Regions from separate parts of the Streptomyces sp. NPDC059668 genome, predicted to be linked through region 1. Evidence: predicted binding sites of a transcription regulator. Region 1 holds the regulator's gene; each other region holds the start of a gene.
The links. The regulator HrcA, encoded in region 1, represses chaperone genes, less so after heat shock. The targets are predictions, from matches to a motif close to TTNGCACTCNGNNNNNCNGAGTGCNAA.

Region 1 (6,140 bases):
CAGCTCCCCCGGAAAGGGGTTTGGATCACTTGCCCCGGCCCGGCCGGATGGCCGGATCGGCCTCGCACCGGATGGTCCGCGGCACTGTCACGGTGCGGGTGCGGCTGCCGGTGCGGGGGCCGACGGCCTCGGAGCGGGCCGGTCGCAGGCGGGCGGTCCGCGGCACGGTCACGGTGCGGGTGCGGGTGCGGGTGCGGGTGCCGGTGCGGGGGCCGACGGCCTCGGAGCGGGCCGGTCGCGCGGGCGGGCGGGCGAGCCGCCTGCGCGTGGACCCCGGTCAGTTGCGCAGGAGCAGCCACTCCTGGAGTTCCACGAGGTTGCCCTCCGGGTCCTTGAGATGGGCCACGCGCATGCGGTCGGTCATCGGAGCGGGGCCGTGGGCGATGACGCCGCCACGGGAGACGACACCGGCGCAGTAGGCGTCGAGGTCGTCGACGCGCAGGACGACCAGGGAGCGGTGGCCCGTCGCGGAATCGCCCAGCTCACCGAGGATCCGGGCCATCATCGCGCGGTCCTGGAGCGCGATGCCCGCGGAGCCGGTGGCGGCGCTGAACTTCTCGTACGGCCCCTCGACCGCCCCCGACTGGGGCTTGAGGCCGAGGACTTCGGCGTAGAAGCGGTAGCAGGCCGGGAAGTCGGCGACGAGCAGCCGTACCTGGGCGAGTTCCAACGCATCCCCCGTACATGTTCGTTCAGGACCAGCGGCCGGTGCGCCCCAGCAGCAGCGCGGTCGCCGCGGTCCCTGCGGTCGACGTACGCAGCACGCTACGCCCCAGCCGGTACGCCTTCGCACCCGCCTGCGCGAAGAGTTCCAACTCCTCCGGGGAGACGCCCCCTTCGGGACCCACGACCAGCACGATCCGTCCGGACGGGGGCAGTTCGGCCGTGGCGAGCGGCTCGCTGGGGTACTCCCGGTCCTCGTGCAGCACCGCCGCGAAGTCGGCCTCGGCCAGAAGTGCGGCCACCTGCCTGGTCGTCGCGGCGTCCGCGACCTCCGGGAAGCGCACCCGCCGGGACTGCTTGCCGGCCTCGCGCGCCGTCGCCCGCCACTTGGCGAGCGCCTTCAGACCCCGGTCGCCCCTCCACTGGGTGATGCAGCGCGAGGCGGCCCAGGGGACGATCGCGTCCACCCCGGTCTCGGTCATGGTCTCGACGGCCAGCTCGCCCCGGTCGCCCTTGGGCAGGGCCTGGACGACGGTGAGGTGAGGGGACTCCGCCGGTTCCTCGGCGAGGGAGTCGATGCGGACGGTCAGCCGGTCCTTGCCCTCGGCGTCCACGACGACGCACCGCGCCCAGCGCCCGGCGCCGTCGGTGAGGACGACCTCCTCGCCGGACCGCAGCCGCTTCACGGAGACGGCGTGCCGGCCCTCGGGGCCGTCGAGGACGTAACGCCCCGCGCCGTCCGCGTCGAGGTGGTCGACGACGAACACCGGTGCCGTCATCGGTCCGCACCGCCCGCCGCGCCGGCTCCGCCGGACCCGGACAACGCTGTCCTCGCCTCGTCCAGCTCGGCGCACAGCACCTCCACCAGCTGCCCGGCGGACAGTTCACGGGCCATCCGGTGCCCCTGTCCCGCCCACAGGGCCATGCCCTGCGCGTCGCCCGCGCGGGCCGCCGCCTTGCGCAGCGGGGAGGTGAGGTGGTGGACCTCGGGGTACGCGGCGGGCGCGTACGGCCCGTGCTCCCGCATGAAGCGGTTGACGAGGCCGCGCGCGGGACGGCCGGAGAACGCGCGCGTCAGCTCCGTGCGCACGAAGAGGGGGTTGGTCAGGGACTGCTTGTGCACGGCTTGCGCGCCGGACTCCGGGGTGGCGAGGAACGCGGTGCCCAGCTGCGCCGCGTTCGCGCCCGCGGCCAGCGCCGCGGCGATCTGGCTGCCGCGCATGATGCCGCCGGCGGCGACGACCGGGATCTGCACGGTCTCGCGGACCTGGGCGATCAGGGAGAGCAGTCCGATCCCCGTGCCGTCCGTCTCCGGGTTGTCGCGGTGGGTGCCCTGGTGGCCGCCGGCCTCCACGCCCTGCACGACGACCGCGGCGGCACCCGCCCGCTGCACCGCGAGGGCCTCCTCGGCCGTGGTCGCGGTGATCATCGTGAGCGTGCCGACCCGGGCGAGGGAGTCCAGGACGTCGCGGGTGGGGCAGCCGAAGTGGAAGGAGACCACCGGCACCGGGTTGTCGAGGAGGACCGCGAGCTTGGCGTCGTAGCCGTCGTCGCGGCCGCTGTCCGGATCGCCGAGCTCCGTCTCGTACCAGGAGGCCTCACCGGCCAGCTGGTGGGCGTACACCTCGACGGTGGCCGGGTCCGCGTACTCGGCCTGCGGCATGAAGAGGTTGACCCCGAAGGGCCGGCTCGTCAGCCCGCGCAACTGCTTGATCTCCTGGTACATGCCGTCGGCGGTCTTGTACCCGGCGGCGAGGAACCCGAGCCCGCCGGCCTCGGACACGGCGGCCGCGAGATGCGGGACGGAGACGCCGCCCGCCATGGGGGCCTGCACGATCGGGTGAGGGAAGAGATCGGTCAGTGCGGAGGACATGACGGCATGTTGTCACGTCCTCCGAACAAGTCCGAAATCCGGCCTTCCGGCCCGCCGGGACCACCGGGGCGGACGGTCCGCGGTCCTTTTCCGCCCCCGCCGCCCCTCCCCGTCGCCGTGCGGGTCAGCGGCCGTTGAACGCGTCCTTGAGGCGGGAGAACAGGCCCTGCTGGCCCGGCTGGAACTGCCCGGTCGGACGCTCCTCGCCGCGCAGCTGCGCCAGTTCCCTGAGCACCCGCTCCTGCTCGGCGTCGAGCTTGGTCGGCGTGGTGACCTCGACGTGCACGATGAGGTCGCCCCGGCCGCCGCCGCGCAGATGCGTGACGCCGCGCCCGTGCAGCGGGATCGACTGTCCGGACTGCGTGCCGGGCCGGATGTCGACCTCCTCCAGACCGTCGAGGGTCTCGAGCGGCACCTTGGTGCCGAGCGACGCGGCGGTCATCGGGATGGTGACCGTGCAGTGCAGGTCGTCACCGCGGCGCTGGAAGGTCGAGTGCGGCAGTTCGTGGATCTCGACGTACAGGTCACCGGCGGGTCCGCCACCGGGCCCGACCTCGCCCTCGCCCGCGAGCTGGATCCGGGTGCCGTTGTCGACGCCCGCCGGGATCTTCACCGTGAGCGTGCGCCGGGACCGGACCCGTCCGTCGCCCGCGCACTCCGGGCACGGGGTCGGCACGACGGTGCCGAACCCCTGGCACTGCGGGCACGGACGCGAGGTCATGACCTGGCCCAGGAACGACCGGGTGACCTGGGACACTTCGCCACGCCCGCGACACATGTCGCAGGTCTGGGCGGAGGTTCCCGGCGCGGCGCCCTCACCGTTGCAGGTGCCGCACACGACGGCCGTGTCGACCTGGATGTCCTTCGTGGTGCCGAAGGCGGCCTCGTCCAGCTCGATCTCGAGCCGGATCATGGCGTCCTGGCCGCGCCGCGTGCGCGACCGGGGGCCCCGCTGCGACGCCGTGCCGAAGAAGGCGTCCATGATGTCCGAGAAGTTGCCGAAGCCGCCGGCTCCGAAGCCGCCCGCGCCCGCGCCGCCCGCCTGGGACAGCGGGTCGCCACCGAGGTCGTAGACCTGCTTCTTCTGCGGGTCCGACAACACCTCGTAGGCGGCGTTGATCTCCTTGAACCGCTCCTGCGTCTTCGGATCGGGATTGACGTCCGGATGCAGCTCGCGAGCGAGCCGCCGGAAAGCCTTCTTGATCTCGTCCTGGGACGCGTCGCGGCGCACGCCGAGCACGGCGTAGTAGTCCGTGGCCACTTAAGACTCCGCCAGGATCTGTCCGACGTACCGTGCCACCGCTCGTACCGCTCCCATCGTTCCCGGGTAATCCATGCGGGTCGGTCCGACCACGCCGAGTTTGGCTACTGCCTCGTCGCCCGAACCGTAGCCGACGGAGACCACGGACGTGGAGTTGAGTCCCTCATACGCGTTCTCGTGACCGATCCGTACGGTCATGCCCGAATCCCCCGCCTCCCCCAGCAGTTTGAGGAGCACGACCTGTTCCTCCAGCGCTTCGAGCACCGGTCTGATCATGAGGGGAAAATCATGTCCGAAGCGGGTCAGGTTCGCGGTGCCGCCGATCATCAGACGCTCCTCGGTCTCCTCGACGAGCGTCTCCAGAAGGGTGGAGAGCACCGTCGCGACCGTACCCCGGTCGTCCGTCTCGAAGGCGTCCGGCAGGTCCTGGACGAGCGGCGGGACGTCCGCGAAACGGCGGCCCGCCACCCGGCTGTTGAGCCGGGCCCGCAGATCCGCCACGGACGTCTCCCCGAACGGCGCCGGACAGTCGATCATGCGTTGCTCGACCCGCCCTGTGTCCGTGATCAGGACGAGCATCAGCCGGGCCGGGGCCAGGGACAGCAGCTCCACGTGCCGCACGGTCGATCTGGTCAGCGACGGGTACTGCACGACGGCGACCTGCCGGGTCAGCTGCGCGAGCAGCCGCACGGTCCGCCCGACGACGTCGTCGAGGTCGACGGCGCCGCCCAGGAAGTTCTGGATGGCCCGCCGCTCGGGTCCGGTCATCGGCTTGACGCCGGCGAGCTTGTCGACGAAGAGCCGGTAGCCCTTGTCGGTGGGGATGCGCCCGGCGCTGGTGTGCGGCTGGGCGATGTACCCCTCGTCCTCCAGGGCGGCCATGTCGTTGCGGACCGTGGCCGGGGAGACCCCCAGCCGGTGCCGCTCCGTCAGCGCCTTGGAACCGACCGGCTCCTCGGTGCCCACGTAGTCCTGGACGATGGCGCGCAGCACTTCGAGCCTGCGTTCACTCAGCATCGCGCACACCTCCAGTCGTCGGTCCCTCGCGGCCTCGCCTGGCACTCAGCGCGTGCGAGTGCCAGCATTCCCCGGCCCAGTGTACGGCCGGTGGGTACGGCCCCGGCAAGGGCGGGCCCGCGATCTTGCGCGAGGCGCACCGACGTGCCCCGACGTGTCCCGCGATGTCGTACTGTCCGCGCCCTCACCGCTAGCGTCGGCGTATGAAGGTGACTTGGGAAGAGGCGGGGTGGGAGGAGCTGGCCCCGCGCGTGGGCCGGCGGCGGCTCCCGGGCTGGGACTGCACGGCCGGGCTGGTGGTGGGCGGGGACGCGACGCTCATGGTCGACGCGGGAGCGAGCCTCGGGGAGGGCGCACGGTTGCGCGCCGAGGCGCGACGGATTCTCGGCACGGACCGGGACGTGACGCACCTCGCACTCACCCACCCGCACTTCGACCATGTCTTCGGCGCGGCGGCGTTCACGGGCGCGCAGGTGTTCGGGGCGGCCGGTCCCGGCACGGTGTCCGCGTACGGGGGCGAGGAACTGCGCTTGGACGCCGTACGTCACGGTCTGGACCCGCGGGACGCCGCCGAGGCCGCGGACGCCCTGGTCGCCCCGGGCCACTCCGTGTCGGGCGAGCGGACGCTCGATCTGGGCGGCGGTGTCCGGGCCCTGCTGGCGGTCGTGGGTCCGGGCCACACGGCGCACGATCTGGCGGTCCGGGTGACCGGGATCGCCGGTTCACCGGAGGTCGTCTTCTGCGGGGACCTGGTGGAGGAGTCCGGCGAGCCCCAGGCGGGTCCCGACGCCGTCCCCTCCCGCTGGCCGGCCGCGCTGGACCGGCTGCTCGCCCTGGGCGGCGAGGGGGCGGTCTACGTGCCGGGTCACGGGGCCGCGGTGAATGCGGCGTTCGTCCGGGCGCAGCGGGACGCGCTGGCGAGACGTACCGGCGTGTCGTAGGGATCTCCCCGTCACCTCGCCGCCGGTTCTCCTATCGTCATCCGAATGCGCCAGTACTCTCCGGATCTCACCCCGCCGTGGAAGAAGCCCAAGCCGGTACCCGAGGTCCCCGCGGACCCGGGCCTGGTGGTCGAGGAGCCCGGTACGGGGTTCTGCGGGGCGGTGATCGGCTGCGAGGCGGGCACGGTGACGCTGGAGGACCGCTTCGGCAAGCACCGGGTGTTCCCGCTGGAGCCGCGCGGCTTCCTGCTGGAGGGCAGGGTGGTCACGCTGGTCCGTCCGGCCGCGGGGCCGGCCCGGCCCGGCCGCACGGCATCCGGTTCGGTCGCCGTGCCGGGCGCGCGGGCCCGTGTGGCGCGGGCCGGCCGCATCTACGTGGAGGGCC
Region 2 (6,140 bases), on a different contig from region 1:
GAGCTGGGCCTCAGTGCTGTCCGACGGTGTGGGCGCCTACCGGTGCGGGCGCCTCACCGCGTGCCTCAGTGGGAGTGACCGTGGCCGTGGCCGTGGCCCGCGTCGGCCTCTTCCTCGGCCGGCTTCTCGACGACCAGGGTCTCGGTCGTGAGGAGCAGGGAGGCGATGGAGGCCGCGTTCTCCAGAGCGGAGCGGGTGACCTTGACCGGGTCGATGACACCGGACTTGACCAGGTCGCCGTACTCGCCGGTGGCGGCGTTGAAGCCCTGGCCCTTGTCGAGCTCGGCGACCTTGGAGGTGATGACGTAGCCCTCGAGGCCGGCGTTCTCGGCGATCCAGCGCAGCGGCTCGACGGCGGCGCGGCGGACGACCGCGACACCCGTGGCCTCGTCGCCGGTCTTGCCGAGGTTGCCCTCCAGGACCTTCACGGCGTGGACGAGCGCGGAGCCACCACCGGAGACGATGCCCTCCTCGACCGCGGCGCGGGTCGCGGAGATGGCGTCCTCCAGACGGTGCTTCTTCTCCTTGAGCTCCACCTCGGTGGCGGCGCCGACCTTGATCACGCACACGCCGCCGGCCAGCTTCGCGAGGCGCTCCTGGAGCTTCTCGCGGTCCCAGTCGGAGTCCGTGTTCTCGATCTCGGCCTTGATCTGGTTGACGCGGCCCACGACGGCGTCGTGCTCGCCGCCGCCGTCGACGACGGTGGTGTCGTCCTTGGTGACCGTCACGCGGCGGGCGGTGCCCAGCACGTCCAGACCGACCTGGTCGAGCTTGAGGCCGACCTCCTCGGCGATGACCTGACCGCCGGTGAGGGTGGCGAGGTCGCCCAGCATGGCCTTGCGGCGGTCGCCGAAGCCGGGGGCCTTCACGGCGACGGCGTTGAACGTGCCGCGGATCTTGTTCACGACCAGGGTCGAGAGGGCCTCGCCGTCGACGTCCTCGGCGATGATCAGCAGCGGCTTGGAGGCGTTGGCCTGGATGACCTTCTCCAGCAGCGGCAGCAGGTCCTGGATGGAGGAGATCTTGCCCTGGTGGATGAGGATGTACGGGTCCTCGAGGACGGCCTCCATGCGCTCCTGGTCCGTCACGAAGTACGGCGACAGGTAGCCCTTGTCGAAGGCCATGCCCTCGGTGAAGTCCAGCTCCAGACCGAAGGTGTTGGACTCCTCGACGGTGATGACACCGTCCTTGCCGACCTTGTCCATCGCCTCGGCGATGAGCTCGCCGACCTGGCTGTCCTGGGCGGACAGGGCGGCGACGGCGGCGATGTCGGACTTCTCGTCGATCGGGCGGGCGGTCGCGAGGAGCTCCTCGGACACGGCCTTGACCGCGGCGTCGATGCCCTTCTTGAGCAGCGCCGGGGAGGCACCCGCGGCGACGTTCTTCAGGCCCTCGCGGACGAGCGCCTGGGCCAGCACGGTGGCGGTGGTCGTACCGTCACCCGCGATGTCGTTGGTCTTGGTCGCCACCTCCTTCACCAGCTGGGCGCCGAGGTTCTCGTACGGGTCGTCGAGCTCGACCTCGCGGGCGATGGTGACGCCGTCGTTGGTGATGGTGGGGGCGCCGAACTTCTTGTCGATGACGACGTTGCGGCCCTTGGGGCCGATCGTCACCTTCACCGTGTCGGCAAGCTTGTTGACGCCGCGCTCAAGGGCGCGACGGGCGTCCTCGTCGAACTTCAGGATCTTCGCCATGGGAGCGGTTCAGCCCTCTCGGAAAACGTGGGTGAAAACGAACCGCGCCCCCAGCGCCCGGCTTCATAAGGTCGCGGGGGCCAGGGGCGCAGTTCACTGCAGAACTGTGGTGAATTACTTCTCGATGATCGCGAGCACGTCGCGGGCCGAGAGGACGAGGTACTCCTCGCCGTTGTACTTCACCTCGGTGCCGCCGTACTTGCTGTACAGCACGATGTCGCCGGTGCTGACGTCGAGCGGCAGGCGCTCGCCGTTCTCGAAGCGGCCCGGGCCCACGGCGAGGACGACGCCCTCCTGGGGCTTCTCCTTCGCGGTGTCCGGGATGACCAGGCCAGAAGCCGTGGTCTGCTCGGCGTCCAGCGGCTGGACCACGACACGGTCCTCGAGCGGCTTGATGGCAACCTTGGAGCTGGTGGTCGTCACGATCCGACCTCCCCCTTCGGAGATCTCACGGGGTTAACTGTCTGAGGTGGCGACCAGGTGGATCCGTCGTCGCGGGTGCCGGACCTGCCCGTCGCTATTGGCACTCTCCAGTGGGGAGTGCCAGGCCTGAGACTATGACCGCGATTAGCACTCGGTCAAGCGGAGTGCCAAAGGCCTTCGGCGTGGCGTGGGGTTCGGGGTGCCGTTCGTCGGTGTGGGCGCGCTGCTGGGGGCCCTGCCCCCGGACCCCCGGCCAAGGGGCTGCGCCCCCTGGACCCCCGCCATCGCCCGGAGGGCTGGTCCTCAAACGCCGGACGGGCTGGATCGGCGGGCGTGGGTCATCAGAGGTAGTTCTCCAGGCGGGCCGGGGTGAAGCCCTCCGCCTGGATGCGGCGGAGGAGGCGGGTGGTCGCGGCGGTGAGGTTCGGCTCCTCGAAGCCGGACAGGATGTCGCCGGGGCGCAGCCGGTGGGCGTCGGCCTCCCTGCCCAGGACGACGGCCGAGACCCCGCAGTCGGCGGCGGCGCGCAGGGTGGTGGTGTCGTAGGTGCCGTAGGGGGGCCGGAAGAGCCGGGGGCGGATGCCGAAGCGGGCCTTGAGCTTCTCCTGCTGGCCGCAGATCTCGGCCCGCTGGCCGGCGTACGGCAGGCCGCGCAGCGAGGCGTGGTCGAGGGTGTGGTTCTGCACGCTCGCGCCCACCTCCCGCAGCCGCGCGAAGTGCCCGTAACCGGGGCCGACGACGCTGTCCGTGAGGAACATGCTGACCGGCAGCCGCAGTTCACGCACCATGTCGACGAACCGCGGGTCGCGTTCGGCGCCGTCGTCGTACGTCAGGAAGACCACCTTGTCGCGGGTGGGCACGCGGCCGACGACCGGGACCAGCCCCTTCCGGTCGCGGCGCACGCCGGTGCGGGCGGGCGGTCGCGGAGCCGGGGCGAGCGGGGCGGAGAGTCCCCAGCGCCGGTACGTCGCCGACGCGGGACCGTGCGGGCGGGCCCTGCCCACTTCCTGTGCGGCCTTCTTGCCCAGGCGCTCGATCGGGTCGACGGACTGGGCGCAGCCGGCCAGCAGGACGGCGGCGAGCGCCGTGGCCAGCGCGGCGCCCGCCCGCGCGCGCACCCGGGTGCCCGGGCCCGGCGACCCTCGTCTCACAGGTGGCCCTCCCGCGCCGCGGCCGGTCCCCGGCGCTCGGCCGCGGGCGCCGGCGACGCCCGCCGCGGGCCTGGTGCGGGCCACACCTCCGCGACCCCGCCGCCGGCACGGCCGGAGGCGGTTCCGATGACGGCGAGGACGGCGGTCCCGCTTCGGACACTCGTCCATTTCGCGTCATTTTTATCGGCTTGTCGTACTGATCGCATGGTGTCGGATCCTCCCAGGCCAGGGCCCGTACGGGGCTTCGACACCGCGACCGGACGCGCACCGTCCACCGACTGGCCCACACTGACCGACAATGGGCCGGTGAACGACGTCTCCTTCGCCTCCCTGCTCACCCCCGAGGGCCACGCGCTGCTCGACGAGGTACGCGGCACCGAACCGGCCCAGGAGCTGGCCGTCGCCACCCGGCTGCGCCGCACCCATCCGGCCGAGTTGGTCTCCGCGGCGCTCGGCCAGGCGCGGCTGCGGCAGCGGGCGGCGGCGAAGTTCGGCGCCGAGGACGCGGAGCGGATGTTCTTCACGGCGAACGGGGTCGAGCAGTCGACCCGGACCACGGTCGCCACGCACCGCGCGGAGCGTCTGCGCGCCCTCGGAGTGCGCTCGGTCGCCGACCTCTGCTCCGGCATCGGCGGCGACGCGATCGCGCTGGCCCGCGCCGGGATCCGCGTCCTCGCCGTCGACCGTGACCCCCTGGCGGCCGCCGCCGCCCGCGCGAACGCGGACGCGCTCGGGCTCTCCGGTCTGATCGAGGTGCGCGAGGCCGATGTCACGGAGGTGGACACGGCCCCGTACGACGCCGTCTTCGTGGACCCGGCACGGCGGGGCGGCAGGGCGGGCGGGCGGATCTTCGACCCCGAGGCGTACTCACCGCCGCTCTCCTGGGCGGTCGGGGCGGCTCTGAAGGCCCCGCTCGCCGCCCTGAAGATCGCCCCGGGCATCCCGCACGAGACGGTCCCCGCCGAGGCGGAGGCCGAGTGGATCTCGGACGGCGGGGACGTGAAGGAGGCCGTGCTGTGGTTCGGCACCGAACCGGGTCTGGTGCGCGCCACCCTGCTGCCCGGCCCGCGCCTCCTGCGCGGCCGCGGCCTGCCCGACCCCTCGGTGCGGCCGGTCGGACGCTATCTGTACGAGCCCGACGGCGCCGTGATCCGCGCCCATCTGGTCGCCGAGGCGGCCGAGGACCTCGACGGCGGGCTCCTCGACGAAACCATCGCGTACATCACCGCGGACACGCTGCGCCCGACCCCGTACGCCACCGCGTACGAGATCACCGACCGGCTCCCCTTCAACGTGAAGAAGCTGAAGGCGCTGCTGCGGGAGCGGGAGGTCGGCGTGCTGACGGTGAAGAAGCGCGGCTCCGCGGTCGAGCCGGAGGAACTGCGCAGGAAGGTCAAGCCGCAGGGTCCGCACGCGGCCACCGTCTTCCTGACCCGGGTCGCGGGGGCACCGACGATGCTGCTCGGCCACCCGGCCCGGCAGCACTCCGCCTGACGGCACCGCACCACGCCCCAGGGCGTGTTGCGCCCTAGCCGCACTCCTCCGCGCGTGCCTCCAGCAGTTTCCGTTCGCGTTCGTTGCGGGCCAGACCGGCGGCCCGTTCGAACTCCGCCCGCGCCTCCCGTGTGCGCCCCAGCCGCGCGAGCAGGTCCCCGCGGACGCTGGGAAGCAGGTGGTAGTCGCGCAGGGCGGGTTCGGCCGCGAGCGTGTCGACGATGGCCAGGGCGGGTCCGGGGCCGTCCGCCATCGAGACGGCGACTGCCCGGTTGAGTTCCACGACGGGCGACGGGGAACGCGCCGCGAGAAGTCCGTACAGCGTGGCGATCTGCCGCCAGTCCGTGTCCTCGTAGGTGTACGCCTGGGCGTGGCTGGCGGCGATGGCGGCCTGTAGGGCGTAGGGACCCGGGGCACCGGTGGTGACGGCGCTCGCGCGGGCCAGGGCGGCGAAGCCGCGGTGGATCAGCAGGCGGTTCCAGCGGCGGCGGTTCTGGTCCCTGAGGAGGACCGGCTCGCCCGAGGGCCCGGTGCGGGCGGCCGCGCGGGACTCCTGGAGCTCCAACAGCGCGACGAGCCCGTGCACCTCGGGCTCCTCGGGCATCAGCTCGGCGAGGACGCGGGCCAGCCGGAGGGCCTCCTCGCAGAGGGCGGGGCGCAGCAGGTCGTCGCCGGCCGTGGCCGCGTACCCCTCGTTGAAGACCAGGTAGATGACCTCGAGGACCGAGCCGAGCCGGCTCTCCCGGTCCGGGCCGTAGGGGACCTCGAAGGGGACCCCCTTCGTCGCCAGCGTCCGTTTGGCGCGCACGATGCGCTGGGCGATCGTCGCCTCCGGCGCGAGGAAGGCGCGGGCGATCTCCGGTGTGCTCAGTCCGCCGAGCAGGCGCAGCGTGAGGGCGATGCGGGCCTGGGCGGACAGCACCGGGTGGCAGGCGGTGAACACGAGCCGGAGCAGGTCGTCGTCGATGTCGTCCGGGTCGGAGGGTTCCTCGAAGGGGACGGTCGTCTCCAGGTCGCGCCCGATCTCCTCCAGCTTGCGCGCGTAGCGCTCCCGGCGGCGTACGAGGTCGATCGCCCGGTGCTTGGCCGTGGCCATGAGCCAGGCGCCGGGGTTGTCCGGGACCCCGTCCCGCGGCCACTGCTCCAGCGCCGCGACGAGTGCGTCCTGGGCCAGCTCCTCGGCGATGCCGACGTCCCGGACGACGCGGGTGACGCCGGCGATGATCCGGGGCGACTCGATCCGGAAGATCGTCTCCACGGTCTCGTCGGCACCGGACGGGGTGACGGTGGGCTGCTGTTCCACAGCCCACCATCAGACACCAGCGGACCGGCTGGGCCAAGCCGCCGCTCAGCCCTCGGCGATCTCCCGCACCTCGCA
Region 3 (6,140 bases), on a different contig from region 1:
CCGGGTCGTACGACTTGAGCTCGTCGAAGCGGCCGGCCAGGACCTTCGCCGCCCACTCGGGGTCCTGGAGCAGCGCGCGGCCGACGGCGACGAGGTCGAACTCGTCGCGCTCCAGGCGGTCGAGGAGGTCGTCGATGCCCCGCACGGAGGATCCCTCGCCCTGGAAGGCCTTCAGGAACTCGCCGTCCAGGCCGACCGAGCCGACGCTGATGACCGGCTTGCCCGTCAGCTTCTTCGTCCAGCCCGCCAGGTTGAGGTCGGAACCGTCGAACTCGGGGAGCCAGTAGCGGCGGGTGGAGGCGTGGAAGACGTCCACACCGGCCTCGGCCAGCGGGGTCAGGATGGCCTCCAGCTCCTCCGGGGTCTCGGCAAGCCGGGCGTCGTACGCCTGCTGCTTCCACTGCGAGTAGCGGAAGATGACCGGGAACTCCGGCGAGACGGCGTCGCGGACCGCGGCCGCGATCTCCGCCGAGAACCTGGCCCGGGCCACCGGGTCGCCGCCGTACGCGTCGGTGCGGCGGTTGGTGCCCGACCACAGGAACTGGTCGAGCAGGTAGCCGTGGGCGCCGTGCAGCTCGACACCGTCGAAACCTATGCGCTCGGCGTCGGCCGCCGCCTTCGCGAACGCCTCGACGACGTCGTCCAGGTCCTGCTGGGTCATGGCCTTGCCGGTGACCTCGGCACCCTCGCCGGTGAGACCGGAAGGCCCGACGGCCGGGGCGTCGGCGAACGGCGGCTGGCCCGCCTCACGCACCATGCCGATGTGCCACAGCTGGGGCACGATCGTGCCGCCCGCCGCGTGCACCGCGTCCGCGACCTTCGTCCAGCCGGCGAGCTGCTCCTCGCCGTGGAAGCGCGGGACACGGTCGCTCTGCCCGGCCGACTCGTGGCCGACGTACGTGCCCTCGGTGACGATGAGGCCGACGCCCGCGGCGGCGCGGCGGGCGTAGTACCCGACGACGTCCTCGCCCGGAACACCGCCCGGCGAGAACTGCCGGGTCATCGGTGCCATCACGATCCGGTTCGGAACGGTCAGGCCGTTCAGGGAGACGGGGCGGGACAGGATGTCGGCGGCGCGGGAGGCGGCGTTGGCAGTCACGTACGGAGCTCCTCGGAGAGGTCGGTCGGTCAGCGGGCGGACGACTGACGGGCATTCCACACGGTATGTGCATGCGCATCAACCGCCCGTCCCCTCAACCGCCGGAGCCGGTGTGGCATTCCGGGGCTCCGCGGGCCTTTCTGTGACCCCGGACACGCCCGAGGGCGGTACCCCTGGAAGAAGGGGTACCGCCCTCGGAACGTAAGGACAGTGAGCGACCGGAGTCGATCAGAAGTCCATGTCACCGCCCGGCATGCCGCCCGGAGCGGCCGCGGCGGCCTTCTCCGGCTTGTCGGCGATGACGGCCTCGGTGGTGAGGAACAGCGCGGCGATGGAGGCGGCGTTCTGCAGGGCAGAGCGCGTGACCTTCGCCGGGTCGATGATGCCTTCGGCGATCATGTCGACGTACTCACCGGTCGCGGCATTGAGGCCGTGGCCGACGGGCAGGTTGCGCACCTTCTCGACGATGACGCCACCCTCGAGACCACCGTTGACGGCGATCTGCTTGAGCGGGGCCTCCAGCGCGAGCTTCACGGCGTTGGCGCCGGTCGCCTCGTCACCCGTCAGCTCGAGCTTCTCGAAGACCGAGGAAGCCTGGAGCAGGGCCACGCCACCACCGGCGACGATGCCCTCCTCGACGGCCGCCTTCGCGTTGCGGACGGCGTCCTCGATGCGGTGCTTGCGCTCCTTGAGCTCGACCTCGGTGGCGGCACCGGCCTTGATGACGGCCACGCCGCCGGCCAGCTTCGCCAGGCGCTCCTGGAGCTTCTCGCGGTCGTAGTCCGAGTCCGAGTTCTCGATCTCGGCACGGATCTGGTTGACCCGGCCGGCGACCTGGTCGGCGGAGCCGGAGCCGTCGACGATCGTGGTCTCGTCCTTGGTGATGACGACCTTGCGGGCGCGACCGAGCAGGTCGATCCCGGCGTTCTCCAGCTTGAGGCCGACCTCCTCGGAGATGACCTCGCCGCCCGTGAGGATGGCGATGTCGCCGAGCATGGCCTTGCGGCGGTCACCGAAGCCCGGAGCCTTGACGGCGACGGACTTGAAGGTGCCACGGATCTTGTTGACGACCAGGGTCGACAGGGCCTCGCCCTCGACGTCCTCGGCGATGATCAGCAGCGGCTTGCCCGACTGCATGACCTTCTCCAGGAGCGGGAGCAGGTCCTTGACGTTGCCGATCTTGGAGTTGGCGATGAGGATGTAGGGGTCGTCGAGCGACGCCTCCATCCGCTCCATGTCGGTGGCGAAGTACGCCGAGATGTAGCCCTTGTCGAAGCGCATACCCTCGGTGAGCTCCAGCTCCAGACCGAAGGTCTGGGACTCCTCGACGGTGATGACGCCTTCCTTGCCGACCTTGTCCATCGCCTCGGCGATGAGCTCGCCGATCTGGGTGTCGGCGGCGGAGATGGAGGCCGTGGAAGCGATCTGCTCCTTGGTCTCGACATCCTTGGCCTGCTCGAGCAGGGCACCGGAGACGGCCTCGACGGCCTTCTCGATACCGCGCTTGAGGGCCATCGGGTTGGCGCCGGCGGCCACGTTGCGCAGGCCCTCGCGGACGAGCGCCTGGGCGAGCACGGTCGCGGTGGTCGTTCCGTCGCCGGCGACGTCGTCCGTCTTCTTGGCGACTTCCTTGACCAGCTCGGCGCCGATCTTCTCGTACGGGTCCTCGAGCTCGATCTCCTTGGCGATGGAAACACCATCGTTGGTGATCGTGGGGGCGCCCCACTTCTTCTCGAGGACGACGTTGCGGCCCTTGGGGCCAAGGGTGACCTTGACGGCGTCGGCGAGCTGGTTCATCCCGCGCTCGAGACCGCGCCGTGCCTCCTCGTCGAACGCGATGATCTTGGCCATGTGAAGTGGTCCTCCCGGACTGGGGTGGATTGCTCCGGACCGCGCTGGCGCCCGCGACGGACGGCCTGCCTGCCCCGTGGTTCCTTGCACCACCTGGCCTGCGGGCCTCACCGACCCGGTCCTTCGTTATCACTCTCACCTTCAGAGTGCTAACGCAATGATTAGCACTCGCCCCTGCCGAGTGCAAGCGACTCGGGAGGATCCCCAGCTGGACGAGGGCGGGCCGGCCACCTCCGTAGGGGGTCGCGCGGACGCTCCGGCGGGGTCGCGCGCGGGTCCTCGGGAGGGCTCACGGACGGCCCCCGCCGGTTCACGGACATACCGAAGGGCCCGCACCCCAGAGGGATACGAGCCCTTCGTCACGTCGAACAGTCAGTCGGCGCGTGCTTCAGCCGGTCGCGAGCCGGACCATGTCCGCCTGCGGCCCCTTCTGGCCCTGCGAGATCTCGAAATCGACCCGCTGACCCTCTTCCAGGGTGCGGTAGCCGTCCATCTGAATCGCGCTGTAGTGGACGAAAACATCCGCACCACCGTCGACCGCGATGAAGCCGTACCCCTTCTCCGCGTTGAACCACTTGACGGTGCCCTGAGCCATGCCTAACTCCCCTATTACTGGCCCTTGCACAGGACCGCACTTCGCGGGCCCGGGTCAGACCTCCACCCCCCAACGGATTGGGGGTGTGCGCCGGAACGCGTCGACCGCGGCTGAATGTATCTGCCCAACTGCCGTCTGCAACAGGTCAATCGGACGAGAATTCTGGGCACGCCCGATCGGGAATATAGGGAGAATTCGCGAAGATTTAGGGCAACTCGGGCCCCATAAAGGCCGCATAAGGCTCAAAAGCGCCGGGCACTTTGGCCATTTCTTGTCGCGGGCCGGGCGTGCACTCATATGCACCCGGCATGGATAAGGCGGCGGGTTCCCCAACTGTACCCCGCTCAACCATACAGAATTGCCCCCTCCGCTTCTCTCACGGAGGGGGCAATTCGATGAACTCTCGGTGATTGGCATTACCCACGGTAATGATCTCACCGTGGGTAACCGCGCCTCAGCCTCCGGCGACGGCGGGGATGATCGAGACGCCCGCGCCGTCCGGCGTCGCCGTCTCCAGGCCCTGCTCGAAGCGGACGTCGTCGTCGTTGACGTACACGTTGACGAACCGGCGCAGCTTGCCCTCGTCGTCCAGCACCCGCGCGGCGATGCCCGTGTGGTTCTTCTCCAGGTCGGAGATCACCTCGCCGAGGGTCCCGCCCTCGGCGGTCACCTCGGACCGGCCACCGGTGTAGGTGCGCAGGATGGTGGGGATGCGGACGTTGACGCTCATGCGGTGACCTCCCGGTCGGATGGTGGCGTACGGCTGGGGAGCGCCCGGCGGGGGCGCGCGGAACTGCGTGGCCGGCCCCCACGGGCGGCCCGCGGCCGGGGAACGGCCTCCCCGGCCGGGCGGCTACGCGAGGCCGGCCTCGCGGAAGGAGTCCAGGCTGGGGCGGATGGTCGCGGTCAGTCCCGTGCCGGCCACCGCGTCCAGCGTCTTGAGGCCGTCCCCGGTGTTCAGCACGACCGTGGTGAGCGTCGGGTCGAGCAGCCCGTTCTCGATGAGCTTCCTGGTCACGCCCACCGTCACACCGCCGGCGGTCTCCGCGAAGATCCCCTCGGTGCGCGCCAGCAGCTTGATCGCGTCGACCACCTGCTCGTCGTTCACGTCCTCCACGGCCCCGCCCGTCCGCCGCGCGATGTCCAGCACGTACGGGCCGTCCGCGGGGTTGCCGATGGCGAGCGACTTGGCGATGGTGTCCGGCTTCTGCGGCCGTACGACGTCGTGGCCGGCCTTGTAGGCGACGGACACCGGTGAACAGCCCTCGGCCTGCGCGCCGAAGATCTTGTAGGGCTTGTCCTCGACGAGGCCGAGCTTGATCAGCTCCTGGAGCCCCTTGTCGACCTTGGTCAGCTGGGACCCGGAGGCGATCGGGACGACGAGCTGGTCGGGCAGCTGCCAGCCGAGCTGCTCGCAGATCTCGTACGCGAGGGTCTTGGACCCCTCCGCGTAGTACGGGCGCAGGTTGACGTTGACGAAGCCCCAGCCCTCACCGGCCGGGTCGCCGATCAGCTCGGAGCAGAAGCGGTTCACGTCGTCGTAGTTGCCCTCGATACCGACGAGCTCGCCGCCGTAGACCGCGGCCATGACGACCTTGCCCTGCTCCAGGTCGTGCGGGATGAACACGCAGGAGCGGAAACCGGCACGGGCCGCGGCCGCGCCCACCGCGCCGGCGAGGTTGCCGGTGGAGGAGCAGGAGAGGGTGGTGAAGCCGAAGGCGCGGGCGGCCTCGATGGCCTGGGCGACGACGCGGTCCTTGAAGGAGTGCGTCGGGTTGCCGGAGTCGTCCTTGACGAAGAGCCTGCCCGGGTCGACACCCAGCTCGCGGGCGAGGTTGTCGGCCTTGACGAGCCTGGTCCAGCCCGGGTTGATGTTCGGCTTGTCGGCGACGTCGGCCGGGACGGGCAGCAGCGGCGCGTAACGCCAGATGTTCGCGGGGCCCGCCTCGATGCGTGCCCGGAGTTCTTCGGTGTCGTAGGCCGAGAAGTCGTAGGCGATCTCCAGCGGTCCGAAACACTCCTCGCAGGCGAAGACCGGGCCGAGCGGCACCCGGTGGCCGCACTCGCGGCAGGAGAGCGCCGCGGCGGGACCCAGATCGACGGAGCCGGTGGACGTGGCGGGATTCGCGGAGGTCGCGGTGTCCGCGGTGCTTGCAACAGTCTGCGCAGCCATGGAGGCGAGGCCCTTTCTCCTCATCTTCCTCACGGCGCACTTCGCCGTGAGACGGATTTGGCACCTTCCCGAGCCGGGAGCCCCGCGACGCGATCGGCGATGATCGGTACGAGACCGGCTGGAGGGTTGCCGGGGCTTCATCGGGCCGTATCCCTCTGCCCCTCTGGATGAGCGGTATTCGGTTGTTGGTCTTCAGTCCGGGATGATCTACGACATGCGATGGTCATCCGCGTTGTTCAAGACTGTAACCGAAGGCCAGGACAGTTGAGATAGTCGTCCGAACCGCGAGATGGATCACACCGTGAGACATCGGGTGATCAGACAGTGAGGAGCCGCAGACTGTGCTGAAGGAAGTCGAGCGCTGGCTGAACACACGCTCCTGGTCCGTGGCCGACCGCCCGCTCCACAGAATCATGTCCGCC

Region 2: a site for HrcA is predicted at 2,262-2,288, ahead of groES (co-chaperone GroES). Genes of this name have one in related genera too.
Region 3: a site for HrcA is predicted at 3,077-3,103, ahead of groL (chaperonin GroEL). Genes of this name have one in related genera too.

Annotation. Positions count from the first base shown of each region.
Region 1 covers NZ_JBHWEL010000055.1:5,809-11,948, forward strand. Annotated here, with positions in the region: gene ACFV2J_RS30480 (VOC family protein) at 278-670, opposite strand; gene ACFV2J_RS30485 (16S rRNA (uracil(1498)-N(3))-methyltransferase) at 693-1,442, opposite strand; gene ACFV2J_RS30490 (nitronate monooxygenase) at 1,439-2,536, opposite strand; gene dnaJ (molecular chaperone DnaJ) at 2,661-3,797, opposite strand; gene hrcA (heat-inducible transcriptional repressor HrcA) at 3,798-4,814, opposite strand; gene ACFV2J_RS30505 (MBL fold metallo-hydrolase) at 5,018-5,755, shown strand; gene ACFV2J_RS30510 (DUF3097 domain-containing protein) at 5,801-6,140, shown strand, end outside.
Region 2 covers NZ_JBHWEL010000022.1:62,167-68,306, forward strand. Annotated here, with positions in the region: gene groL (chaperonin GroEL) at 66-1,694, opposite strand; gene groES (co-chaperone GroES) at 1,809-2,117, opposite strand; gene ACFV2J_RS18225 (polysaccharide deacetylase family protein) at 2,459-3,268, opposite strand; gene ACFV2J_RS18230 (methyltransferase domain-containing protein) at 3,575-4,762, shown strand; gene ACFV2J_RS18235 (RNA polymerase sigma factor) at 4,797-6,065, opposite strand; gene ACFV2J_RS18240 (YciI family protein) at 6,111-6,140, opposite strand, start outside.
Region 3 covers NZ_JBHWEL010000029.1:87,009-93,148, forward strand. Annotated here, with positions in the region: gene ACFV2J_RS21985 (NADH:flavin oxidoreductase) at 1-1,099, opposite strand, end outside; gene groL (chaperonin GroEL) at 1,328-2,950, opposite strand; gene ACFV2J_RS21995 (cold-shock protein) at 3,339-3,545, opposite strand; gene ACFV2J_RS22000 (MoaD/ThiS family protein) at 4,000-4,275, opposite strand; gene thrC (threonine synthase) at 4,399-5,718, opposite strand; SAM riboswitch class I at 5,736-5,892, opposite strand; gene ACFV2J_RS22010 (glucosyl-3-phosphoglycerate synthase) at 6,060-6,140, shown strand, end outside.